One region of the Peribacillus sp. Hz7 genome, then DNA from elsewhere that is predicted to be linked to it. Evidence: riboswitches for the same ligand, from Rfam matches in the RefSeq annotation. Region 1 holds a riboswitch; each other region holds the start of a gene.

Region 1 (4,325 bases):
TTGAGTAACAAACAATAACAAGGATGTGCCAATGATTGAAGTACTCAATACGATAAGTATAAAATTTGTATGCCACTTGCCATCAGAAGGAATATATTTCCTGAAGAGATACCTACTTGCGACAACGATCATCGATTGCAATAGCAAGTACGCAACAGGGGTTCCAATTTCTTCTGTGACTAAATAGAGCGGTAAGAATGTATTAAGCGCACCAAAGACGAATGCACCAGTGAGCATAACAGTTGATGCTTGTATTAAGCTCTGTTTATTTGGAGCGCTTAAAAAACTTTCTTTTACGAGTTTAAGAGAAACGGGCTTGGACGCTGCTTTCGTTTCTTCAAATGGTGTTCTAAATTGTAGGAGTAGTGGTAGCAGTGCAAGAGTGATGACCAATACATAAATGGCTTGCATATCCGCCCATAAATACAGGGCTAGTGCAGGTCCGTACAATCCTGGTAACACCGTAGAAAGTGAATACATGGCCATCCCTTGTCCACGATCCTTATCTCGTAAAATATCTGCAATCCCGATTTGCATCGACATAGAGAAGAAGGCTGTGACTACACCTTGAAGTGATCGAACAGCGTACAAGCTATCCACTTCTAACCAAACATACAATAGTAGTGCTAGTGCATGAACAATGAGTAATGTCCACATTACTTTTTTAACGCCGTATTTAGCAATCATTTGTCCAGCAAATGGGCGTAAGAACATACAAACAAACATGTAAAGCCCCATCATGATTCCAATTTCAGAGGTCTTAAAGCCATAATGCTCTGCCTGTAGAGGGAAAATTACAGTCAATACGGAATTGGCTGTAAAGAATAGCATCGATAGCAAATAGAGCTGGATCATTTTGAAACTTATAGGTTTTATATTCAACGGCTGCTCCTCACTTATTTCCCCTGCTACTTGCACACTTGTATAGTTTCTCTTGTTTAATTTTTTGTTTCACTATTATTGATTCTCCTCTCTATTTTTCCACATCCCCATACAATAAAAAAACAGCTCCTACACAAGGTAGTAGCTGTGAAAACGATTCTATGTAAAAGTACATATTTGTACAAGTCATGCAAGCGTTCTAACATCTCCCTATCCTCCGTAGGTTTTTTCGATGTTGTAAATCACTGGCAGGTCTCCTGACTTATGATCATCACTAAACTACACCTTCCCATCCTTCGACAGTGGTTTTTTGTAGGTAGCTCCCATTTACAGTTGCGGGACAGTACCGGACTTTCACCGGTTTCCCTTTTAAGCCAGATTAAACAATCTGGCACCAGCATTACATAGTATTCGATTATGGAGTACTATACCACACTTCACATATGTGTCAAGTTTTTCTAGTTGTTCCTTTAACACCAATATTTCCGCTACTCTATTTTGTACACTATTATTACCTGCCGTGCTATAGCTTGGCGGTCTAGACATTACTTCTGAAAAAAACGACTAAAATATCTAGGGTGATCAAAAGTTTTTTACTAGTTATTTTGTGCGTAATCTTGTTAAACAGCGAGAAGATGCAAGTCTTCATTACATATCCTTTACCAGAGAAAGAGAATATGTATTCTTTATTTCAAACTCAACAAAGCGATTTTATTCTTCTAAAAGTACAAAGATATTTTGAATTTGATAAAAAAACTTCATCTTACTATTCAAGGTTCTATTAAAGAGCATCGAAGCACAATAGAATTAACTAAATCATAGTTAATGTTTCATTCTGAAAAACATCAGAATCATAATTTGATATAGCAAAAATTTGCAATAACGAATATAATTTGTGATAGGTAAACTTTTTTTGATTTCATTTCCATGAAGTGAATATTTCCATTTTGAGAGAACATGTGTAATTTCTTTCTTATTTACTGTATTTCGTTTATAGATAGGGTTAGTGGCTGAATTTATCAAAAATTACTTAAGGTTGAAACTAATAAAATATAATAGTTTACAAATGATTTTCACTTAATCATTTTCAAGATAGATAAGCTTTATATTTCATTATGAAGATAAAGAAAAATTTCATATGGTATTGGAATGGGTGTATTCGTTTAATTGCGAATACTTAAATGGGAAGCCGGTGCAAAATCCGGCACGGTCCCGCCGCTGTAAGGGGGAGTCCTATGTATAAGAGCCACTGGATAATATCCGGGAAGGCGCATAGAGATGATGAACCTAAGTCAGAAGACCTGCCCGTTCTAGAAATGCTGTTAAACCTACGGGAGATGGGGGAGGTATTAGAGTGCTATGAAGACGAATTTGTTCTTAAACGATAGGCATTTCTGACCTGATAAATTCTGGTTGGGAATGCTTTTTTTGTAGTTTATATTTTATCGAATAATTAAAATTTGTAATTGAAGGTGAGAAAATATGTTTTTAAAAAGGTCTAATTTATTCCGTTCATTTGTTGGACTACTAGTAATGTTCACAATCTTTGTTGCTGGTTGCAGCAACACAACAAAAGATCAAGAAAATGCATCAGATAAAGAAAAAACAAAAGTTGTTACTTTTTCTTGGCCTGGAGATATCGGTGACTTAAATCCACACACGTATTTTCCAAATGAATTTTTTTCCCAGGCTATGGTATACGAACCTCTTGTTTATTACGGTGAAGGTGGAGAAATTCAGCCTTGGTTAGCAGAGAGCTGGGATATATCGAAAGATGGAAAAGAATATGTATTCCATTTGAGAAAAGATGTTCAATTTTCTGATGGTTCGCCATTTAATGCTGAAATCGTTAAGAAAAACTTTGATACGGTTTTAGATAATCGTAAACAACATGAATGGGTGGAATTAATTAATCAAATTAAAAGTACAGAAGTAGTCGATGAATATACATTTAAACTTACTTTACATAACTCGTATTATCCAACTCTTCAAGAACTAACTTATGTCAGACCTTTGAGATTTGTGGGCGAAGCTGCTTTTCCTGACAGTCAAAATACATTTAAGGACGGACTCAAGTCGCCGATTGGCACTGGTCCATGGGTATTGAGCGAATATAAGAAAAATGAGTTTGCTGTATTCGAAAGAAACGAACAGTATTGGGGTACTAAACCTAAAGTAGATAAGGTAGTTGTTAAAGTTATTATGGACGGCGAGTCTAGAGTATTAGCTTTTGAGAAAAAGGAACTTGATTTTATTTTTGGTAACGGCGTCATCAGCCAAGATTCATTCCAATTCTTGAAGAATTCTGGAAAATATGAAACTAAATTGTCAGAACCTACAGCTACAAGAACGTTGCTTTTTAACACAAATAACGAAGCTACTAAAGATCGTAAAGTTCGGTTAGCTCTCAACCATGCTTTTAATAAACAGGCTGTTATCGATAATATTTTTTATGGTATGGAAGAAAAGGCTGATACTTTATTTCCACCTGTTTTGGATTACACAAAGATTAATGTAGATCCTTATGAATATGATGCCGCAAAAGCAGAACAGTTATTGGATGAAGCCGGATGGAAAAAAGTGGGTGGAAAACCATTTAGAGAAAAAGACGGAAAAGAGTTGCAACTGGAACTTCTATTTAATAGTACAGACAACATTCAAAAGTCAATCGCAGAATTTGTTCAAGGTGATTTTAGAAAACTAGGGATAGATATTAAATTGATTAGTCAGGAAAGTAATACTTTTTGGACAACCGCATTTGAAGGTAAGTATGATTTATTATTTACATCAACATGGGCTGTACCGTTTGACCCGCATTCTTATTTAGCTGCTATTACGACAGATTCGGAAAATGGAAGTCCAGATTACACTGCTTTACTAGGATTACCTAAAAAGAAGGAACTAGATCAAAAAATTAAGGAAGTATTATTAACTACAGACGAAAAAGAGAGAAAAATGTTATATACAGATATTTTAACGACCTTGCATGAACAAGCTGTTTACTTACCAATATCTTATCAGTCTAATGTAGCCGTGTATCATAAAAATATTAGCGGGGTAGATTTTTTACCTCAAGAAGTTGAGGTGCCTTTAACTTCAATTGATGTTAAATAAATTGAGCATAATTAAAAACAGCTTAAGGAGTACTACATGGGTTGGTTTATTGTTAAGCGTCTCACAAGTTTAATTCCAATATTATTAGGAATCTCATTCATCACTTTTATCCTGATTCATTTAATTCCTGGAGATCCAGCAGTAGCCTACTTAAGGATGTCTAATATTCCACCTACGGATGAGGCCGTAACAGCCCTTCGAGTTGAGCTTGGATTAAATGAGCCGTTATATATCCAGTATTTAGAATGGTTGGGGAAAGTGTTGCAATTGGATTTAGGGATGTCCTATGTATCCAAAAATGCTGTATGGGACGAAATGTTGTTGCATTT
Region 2 (4,325 bases), on a different contig from region 1:
TAGGATGTGCGTTCTGCTTGTACTCTTCCACAATATTCGTAATTAATTCAACAAGGCGATCTGGCTCAATTCCCTCCGCAACGGGTTGACCTGGATGAGCTGTTCGTCCAACTGGTTTGGCGCCTACAAATAAGTCAAATTTCCCTCTGCGGAAGACGATTCCGATATCATCCATGACCGCACTATAACAAGCCATCCCGCATCCATTAAACCCGATGTTTAATTCTTTCGGCATCTCCATTCCACCAAGTACACGCTGCAATTCATCCGCATAAGGAATTGGTTCTTCTTTTTCTCCATCACAGAAATCACACGCTTTTAACGTCACAACATCGCCAATTGGAGACAGTAAAAAGCCAACGGATTGCAGTTTCTCTGTAATTAAATCTGGTTCAGTCGTCGGGATTTTTAATACGATTTTATGATTCGGCGTATATTCCATCGTTCCTTTTTCACCAACAACTTGTGCTAGTGTCATCATTTGCTGCGGTGTAAATTGCTTATTCGCAACACCCGGGCTAACCGCTAGTTCAAATATGGATTCTATGTTTTGTTGAACGAACGATGAAGTTCTTGGCTTAGCCACACTTTGATCAGATACTCTCGATAAAGCTTCCAACGCTACCTCGTAAGAAGTGCTCGTACTCTTCTTCTCAGGCGCTTTCGTCAGCAACCCAACAGCGGCTTCTCCATAAGAGCCTTGCGTAAGTCCTGTTTCTTGATCCATCGCCCATGGCTCTGCTTCTTTTTTCAAGCGTTGATGCGGTTTTAACGGCTGCTTTTCTGAACCCAATGTATACTTTCTTTGATAGCCGCGAGGCGTAATGATTTTATTGTCATATAAGAATGTCGATGAATTCCCGATTACAACGGTTGTCAGCATTCCAATATCATGATTCAACATTTCTGCTAAATTCGTAATGGTAATCTCCTGACGCTCGCGATACGCGCTTTTCACTAGCCCTACTGGTGTATCTGGCGAACGATATTTCAGTAAAATCCGCTGTGTTTCAACAATTTGTCTTGTTCGACGACCACTGCGCGGATTATAAAGCGCAATAACAAAATCCGCCTGTGCCGCTGCTTCAACTCGTTTCGCAATCAGCTCCCACGGTGTTAAGTGGTCACTCAAACTAATCGTACAAGAGTCATGCATAACAGGTGCCCCAAGTAATGATGCACAGGAATTAATCGCTGAAATCCCAGGAATAATTTCAATTTCAACACCTGTTGCTTCTTTCCATCCCTTTTCAATCAAGACCTCATAAACAAGGCCTGCCATTCCATAAACCCCTGCATCACCGCTTGAAATAACGGCTACTTTCTTGCCGTTTTCCGCTTGTTTTACCGCTTCTTGTGCACGCGATACTTCTTCTGTCATTCCGGTACTAATAATCGCTTGATCGGTTAATAAATCTTGAATCAATTCCACATATGTTTTGTAACCGATGATAAAATCACTTTCTTGAAGTGCTTCCACAGCTCGTGTTGTAATATGTTTAAAATCCCCTGGACCAAATCCAACAACAAATAATTTCCCTTTTTGCTCCATACAAATATCCCCCTTCGTAATCCGTAATCTAGGATTCTACTTTTTTCTTTGAAACTCCTACGATAGCAGCAGATGCTGGATTAGGTGACATTTCTCCGTTCACAAATTGATATACTTTGTGCGTTTCAAGGCTTGGTTCATGCATATCCCGAACAATTTGGCGGCCAATTTCAGGGGAATCAACTCGATACCAATTACCCTCTGGATAGGCAATGACGATACAAGCATCTTTGCATCGTCCATTGCAACGAGTTCTTGTCGTATGAATCTCTTCATCCAATCCTAGTAAACTAATTTCGTCACGAACGGCTTGTGTCACTTCTTCGCCGCCCTTTCTCATACAACTACTTCCATTACAGATCAGCAGATGAGACTTTGTACCTTTCAAATTCCAAGTTGTCATATAGTTCCTCCTATTAGGCAGAAGAGAATAAAAAAACCTTAACTCTCTTGAGTTAAGGTTTTTTAAAAAGCTAAAAAATAAAATGAACTAGCATAAACATGCCGCTCTATATTCAACAGCCTCTACCCTTCCCTCCGAAAAGTATTACTTTTTCACTTAAAAGCAGGTTTCCTGGCTTACGCTTCTCTTTACTCTTGTCCCTTCCCAGTTTGCACCAGTGGTGTTGACAATTTCATCAGCGTTACAGTAGCGGGGGCTGCATCGGATTCTCACCGATTTCCCTATTATCCCTAGCATGACACTTTGGGCACTTTTAAATTTATATTCAATTGTTTAATAACAATATTCTCTCAATTCGTAAAACTGTACCTATCATATACCATCTTTTTAAAATTTTAAATAGATAATTACAACTTACGTATAAATCTAACCTGTATAGGGGAAATAATCCAGCAAGGATTTTCCGCTTATTGTTCCATTTTTTCTAAAAAAATCAATATTTTTCTATATTTTACTTATGAAATACAATCATAAAAAATTTTTTTCTAGAAGAAGCGATTTTCTCATGGTACACTATGCTAGAAATCTTAAAATTTTATAAACTTTACGGTGCTAAATTTTGATATTTGGCTTAAAAGGGAAGTCGGTGTAAGTCCGGCGCGGTCCCGCCACTGTAATGGGGAGCATCATTACTCACGTAAGAACCACTGTCTACTCTAAGATGGGAAGGTTGTAATGATGTCATGATCCAGAGCCAGGAGACCTGCCATAAAGGGGAAAACTGTTTCAACCTACGAGGATGGGGATACGGATATATAGCTAGTGAGTGTTTTTTACTCACAGTCCTGCTACTATTCAGTTATGCACTTCTTTCAAGGATGAAAGAAGTGCTTTTTTGTTTTGTACATAATTTTACAAAGCTCAGACACACTCTCACGTTCTTCGCGGATAACAAATGAGGAGGTGATGGCAGCGGCAAAAAAGTACGTAAAACGCTGCCGATTGTTTTTCTAAAATAACAAAGATTAAAAAGGAGACATGTATGAAAACATTGAATTGGAAAGTTCTTTATTTTATCGCATTATTGCTTTTCGTTCCTAATAAAGCCTCCGCTATGCATATTATGGAGGGATTCCTCCCTATTGAATGGGCGATCTTCTGGTGGGCGGTTACCCTCCCATTTTTAATTCTTGGTTTCCGTTCTATTCGTAAAAGCATCAAAGAAAACCCTGAAACAAAAATGATGCTTGGTTTGTCAGGGGCTTTTGCCTTTGTTCTATCCGCACTGAAAATTCCATCCGTTACCGGAAGCTGTTCTCACCCTACTGGAGTTGGCTTAGGTACGGTGCTGTTTGGACCATTTGCAATGAGTATCGTCGGATCAATCGTCTTATTATTTCAAGCTTTATTACTTGCTCATGGAGGATTAACAACGCTTGGAGCGAACGCTTTTTCCATGGCCGTTGTTGGACCGATTATCGCCTATCTTGTATATAAAGGCGCAACAAAAGCTGGCTGGTCTTTTTCCGTGGCTGTTTTCTTAGCAGCAGCACTTGGCGATTTAGGAACATACGTCATGACGTCTGTTCAACTTGCTTTAGCATTCCCTTCTGAAGTTGGCGGTTTCATGGCTTCTTTCACTAAATTCGCTGGAATCTTTGCGTTAACACAAATTCCATTAGCAATCAGTGAAGGTCTATTAACTGTTATTGTTATGAACTTCTTAAAAAAATATAATGTAAGCGAATTGAAAGCACTGCGCGTTCTAACGAAGGAGGCCCGTTAAGATGAAAAAAAATCTATTACTGCTCGGATTAGTAGTCATCCTAGCGATTTTCCCTCTGTTTATTCAAAAAGGAGCTGAGTTTGGCGGAGCTGATGGCGAAGCAGAAGAAGCCATTGGCGAAATCAATTCAAGCTATGAACCTTGGTTCTCTAACATCTGGGAGCCGCCAAGCGGGGAAATTGAAAGCTTATTATTCGTTCTTCAAGCAGCAATTGGAGCTGGATTCATCGGCTACTTTATAGGGTATGCAAGAGGAAAACATAAATCAAAAAAAGAAGAAAGTCCATCTAAACATGTTGTTAATCGATAAATATGCCTATTTCAATCGTCTAAAGCATATTCACCCAGTAGAGAAGATGACATTCGCGCTATTCCTTCTCCTGTTTGCTTTAACTGTAAAAGACACGATTGTTTCACTCATCACCTTCACTGTGATGAGTGCTTTTATCATTTTTGGGGCAAAAATCCCGCTTCGTTATTATATTAAATTGCTGCTTCTTCCAGGGTTCTTCCTTTTATCAGGAATATTAACAATTGTCATTTCCTTTGCTAGTATCGAAACTACAACGCCTCATGTACTATGG
Region 3 (4,325 bases), on a different contig from region 1:
AATACTCAATTGGATGAGCTACAAATCCTTTTAAACCATCTTTAACAGCAAATACTGTATTTGGAAAAACGATGAATGACTGTGGAATATCTTCATTAATTTTCTCTTGTATCTGAATAGCTAATTGATTACGCTCTTCCAAATCAGTTGTTTGACTTAGCTGACTAATCATTTTATCAACAGAAGGAGACGCATATTTACTCACATTTGATTCACTATTAGATCGATAAAATATTTCTAAGAAGAATTGAGGATCACCCGTGTGTGCCGTCAACATACTGTACATCGATAAATCCCAATCCTCATTCGCTAATGTGTCATCGATATTTTCTACTTGACGGATATTGACTTTCATTCCTTCAACTAATAATTTATTTTGGATGACTTCTGCCATTACTGTTAGTTCTGGACGCTGTGGAAACGTTAATAATGTCGCTTCAAATGGCTTCCCTTCTTTTTCCCACATGCCTGTAGCGTTTTTCTTCCAACCTTCTTGCTGCATTAATTGGTCAACAGATTGCTTTTCTTCTTTATTTTCCACTTTACCAAATGGTAATACAGGAGAAAATGCACTATGTGCTACAGTCCCTTGCCCTTTCATGACAGAACTTACAATCTCTTCACGTGGAATCAACATATCAACCACTTTCCTCAGTGCTAACTCTTTAAATAGAGGAGATTCCATATTGTACATTAGCATATGTGTTCTCAATGATGTAGCGGTTAACACTTCAAATTTTTTATTCTTCTCTAGAACATCAATATTATCGACAGAAATATCAGTTGCCCCGTCTACATCTCCAGATTGTAAGGCCATTAATCTCGTATTGGCATCAGCGATAAACTTAATTGTCACTTCAGATAATAGTGCTTTTTCTCCCCAATAATCTTCATATCTTTTAACAATAAGTGATTCATCTTGATTAAATTTTTTAATTTTAAATGCTCCTGTAAAAGCAGGATAACTATCTTTGGCATCCATTGTTGCTACGTCTACAATGATTGTAGATGGGTCAGCTAAATGCGCAATTAAAGCCGCATTCGGTTGTGTAGTTTCAATTTTCAATTCAGTATCTGATACTACTCCCATAGACTTAATTTGCAATAGATCCTTCGCTCTTTGATTTTTATCCATAGAGCGCTGTAATGATTCTTTCACGCTTGTAGCATCCATTGCTTTTCCATTATGGAAGGTTACATTTTCTTGTAATTGAAACAACCATGTTGTGTCACTCTCTTGTTTCCATGATTTTGCCAGCCAAGCTGTAGGTTCCAATTCTTCATTCAATTTAATTAATGTTTCTGCTGTTCCAGAACGCATAACTTCCCAGCTATCACTTCCATGTGGATCAAGGCTTGCTGGACTCCACGAAAAAGCTAACGTTGCTTTTTGGTTTGAATCTTCTTCATTAGTACCTTTATCTGTTGATGTTTCATCATTCCCAGCACATCCTATAAGTGCTAGAAGGGATAAAGCAAGAACCATCCATAATCCTAAGTTTCGTTTCCTATTCCAATTTTCCAACATGTTCTTCCCCCTAAATAATTATTAAAAACAAAAAAGCATTTCTGACTATGTAAAGAGGTCAGAAATGCTTTTCATGATAAAAAATAGGGTATCTAAACTTATGAATCATCCATAGATGATATACGTATAGACTTGTGATTATCAGCATACTAACCACCTCCCTAAAGTCCCGTAGGTCTAACAGTGATGTTCAAATAGGTAGGTCTCCTGACTCAGGGCATTCACTCTCAATCCTTCCCAGGGATTACCCCAGTGGTTTTTCTGAAAGCTCACAGCATATCATACTGTTTCCCTACACAGTGGCGGGTCCGTGTCGGAATTAAACCGACTTCCCTATTAAGCAAACGAAACTTCCTAAAGCTTCATTGTGCACCTATTTTCTACATATGAAATTTTTAACATTCTGTTATTTCAAACACTTATATTCTAATTAAAAATAATAGTTATATAATTAACGATTGTCAATGGAGAACTATAGGGAACATATTCTTTATCTTCTCCCTAAAAATCCAACTGACTTAAAACATATAAAAATTAAAAAAGACTATAATTGCAAAAAATAAAAGTATTTGATATTATTTAGTTGTCTAATATTTAAACATCTAAATATATAACCGAAATGAGGAAATCAACATGCGCTTACAAGGAAAAGTTGGAATCGTAACGGGTAGTGCTTCTGGTATTGGTCGAGGAATGGCCCTAGCTATGGCTAAAGAAGGTGCCCATATCGCTATTGTCGATGTAAACGAAGAAAAAGGGAAACAAACCTTAGCCGAAGTGAATCAATATACAGAAGGTTTGCTTTTTATTAAAGACATCTCTATAAAAGAAAATATTAAGGAAATTGTTGCTGAAGTCATTGAAAAATATGGAAAACTGGACATTCTAGTTAATAATGCACATGTATCAAGACAAGTGCTTTTCAATGAAACAACAATGGAACATTTTAATCTTTCTTTCGGAACTGGATTCTATCCTACATTCCATTTTATGCAGGCTGCTTATCCTGAACTAAAGAAATCTAAAGGTAAAGTGATTAACTTTGCTTCAGGTGCCGGAATTGATGGACAACCTACACAAACTTCTTATGCAGCCGCAAAAGAAGCAATCCGCGGAATTTCTCGTGTTGCTGCAAACGAATGGGGCCCAGATGGAATTAACGTCAATTTAATCTCACCTATCGCGCTTACTCCGGGTGTTCAACAATGGCGTGAAAATGATCCAACATTATACGATGCAATGATTAACAAAATTCCGCTTCGTCGTCTTGGTGACCCAGAACAAGATATCGGTCGAGTAGCTGTTTTCTTAGCCAGCAGCGATTCAGATTATATGACTGGACAAACACTTATGGTAGATGGCGGTACTATTAAATTACGTTAAGGAGGAATTTAACATGGGAAGATTAGATAATAAAGTGGCTATTATAACAGGTGGAGCATCAGGTATTGGAGAACGTATGGTTGATTTATTCAGCCAAGAAGGGGCAATCGTCATTGCCGCTGATATTAACGAAGCAGCACTGGAAAAAGCAAGTCAAAAAGAAAATGTATATGGAATGAAATTAAATGTAGCTTCAGAAACTGATTGGAAAGCTTTAGCGAAAGAAGTGAACGAACACTTTGGGAAAATTGATATTCTCGTGAACAACGCCGGGATTTCTTCAGAAAAACCTTACCAAGAGATCGACATTAATGATTGGGAAAAAATGATGGACATTAATGGATTTGGTCCATTTGCCGGCATGAAACATGTTACTCCTTATATGGCAGCGCAAAAGAAAGGCTCAATCATTAATATCTCTTCTTATACAGCTCAAATCGGTCAAGGCTTTAATCATTACTCAGCGTCTAAAGGTGCAGTACGTGCTGTATCTAAAGCAGCTGCAACGACTTTTGGGTATCAAGGAATACGTGTAAACGCCCTATTCCCTGGAATTATTGAAACACCTATGACAAAATCGTTAGAAACATCAAAAGAACTTCTAAACCGGTTAGTTCAAGCAACTCCCCTTCAACGATTAGGTCAGCCGGAAGATATTGCAAATGCAGCATTATTTTTAGCATCTGATGAATCGTCTTATATCACTGGTGCAGAATTAGTTATTGACGGCGGCTTTTCTGCTCAATAAGATTAATTATATGGCCATACGAACCTTTTCTGCACTCACTCCCTGTTTCGACAGGGGGCTTTACTGAATGTTAAGTGTCGTAATAGACCCCTTAAATATAAAGGGGCTTTTCCTATTAAATAGGCTTTGTTACACAATATTGTTGATTATACAACGTCCTATAACGGAGCCATTAAATAAAAGACAGGGGTAATAAGGGATGAAAAAACAAACAATCTTTGAATTGATTCATATGATGGATCAATTAACGAATAATATGATTATTAAATGGAATAAAATGTTTGAAGAGAACCTGGGTATTTCCCATATTCTTGTACTAAGCTATCTTAAAGAAAATGGAAAAAGCCGACCATCGGATATCGCAAGGGCTTTAGGCTTAACCCCTCCCTCTTTAACTCACTTATCTGAAAAACTCGTACAAAAAGAATTAGCTACACGAGTTGTTGATGATGAAGATCGAAGAATTATTTATTTAGCGATTACAAACAAGGGCGTTGAAATGGTTCATGCAGCACATGAAAAAGGAAAAACATTACGCACAAATTTATTTGAAACATTATCAGAAGAAGAACGGCAACAACTATTAACTATCTATGAGAAGCTTAACCACTCACTGGAGAAATAAAAAACATATGCTTGTTCTCATGTAAGACCAAGCATATGTTT

Evidence for each region. Region 1 has a riboswitch for cobalamin ahead of nikA (nickel ABC transporter substrate-binding protein). Riboswitches for the same ligand answer to the same signal wherever they lie in the genome.
Region 2: it holds a riboswitch for cobalamin, as region 1 does, so the genes downstream of both, ACE199_RS12690 ((2Fe-2S) ferredoxin domain-containing protein) here and nikA (nickel ABC transporter substrate-binding protein) in region 1, are expected to answer to the same signal.
Region 3: it holds a riboswitch for cobalamin, as region 1 does, so the genes downstream of both, ACE199_RS09845 (ABC transporter substrate-binding protein) here and nikA (nickel ABC transporter substrate-binding protein) in region 1, are expected to answer to the same signal.

Annotation. Positions count from the first base shown of each region.
Region 1 covers NZ_JBHHJV010000006.1:46,771-51,095, forward strand. The annotation lists gene cntE (staphylopine family metallophore export MFS transporter CntE) at 1-882, opposite strand, end outside; cobalamin riboswitch at 1,113-1,294, opposite strand; cobalamin riboswitch at 2,017-2,205, shown strand; gene nikA (nickel ABC transporter substrate-binding protein) at 2,365-3,996, shown strand; gene nikB (nickel ABC transporter permease) at 4,033-4,325, shown strand, end outside.
Region 2 covers NZ_JBHHJV010000008.1:54,606-58,930, reverse strand. The annotation lists gene cobJ (precorrin-3B C(17)-methyltransferase) at 1-1,552, opposite strand, end outside; gene ACE199_RS12690 ((2Fe-2S) ferredoxin domain-containing protein) at 1,581-1,955, opposite strand; cobalamin riboswitch at 2,100-2,285, opposite strand; cobalamin riboswitch at 2,546-2,740, shown strand; gene ACE199_RS12685 (energy-coupling factor ABC transporter permease) at 2,998-3,741, shown strand; gene ACE199_RS12680 (energy-coupling factor ABC transporter substrate-binding protein) at 3,743-4,051, shown strand; gene cbiQ (cobalt ECF transporter T component CbiQ) at 4,035-4,325, shown strand, end outside.
Region 3 covers NZ_JBHHJV010000005.1:195,562-199,886, reverse strand. The annotation lists gene ACE199_RS09845 (ABC transporter substrate-binding protein) at 1-1,528, opposite strand, end outside; cobalamin riboswitch at 1,709-1,920, opposite strand; gene ACE199_RS09840 (SDR family NAD(P)-dependent oxidoreductase) at 2,162-2,911, shown strand; gene ACE199_RS09835 (SDR family NAD(P)-dependent oxidoreductase) at 2,925-3,659, shown strand; gene ACE199_RS09830 (MarR family winged helix-turn-helix transcriptional regulator) at 3,859-4,284, shown strand.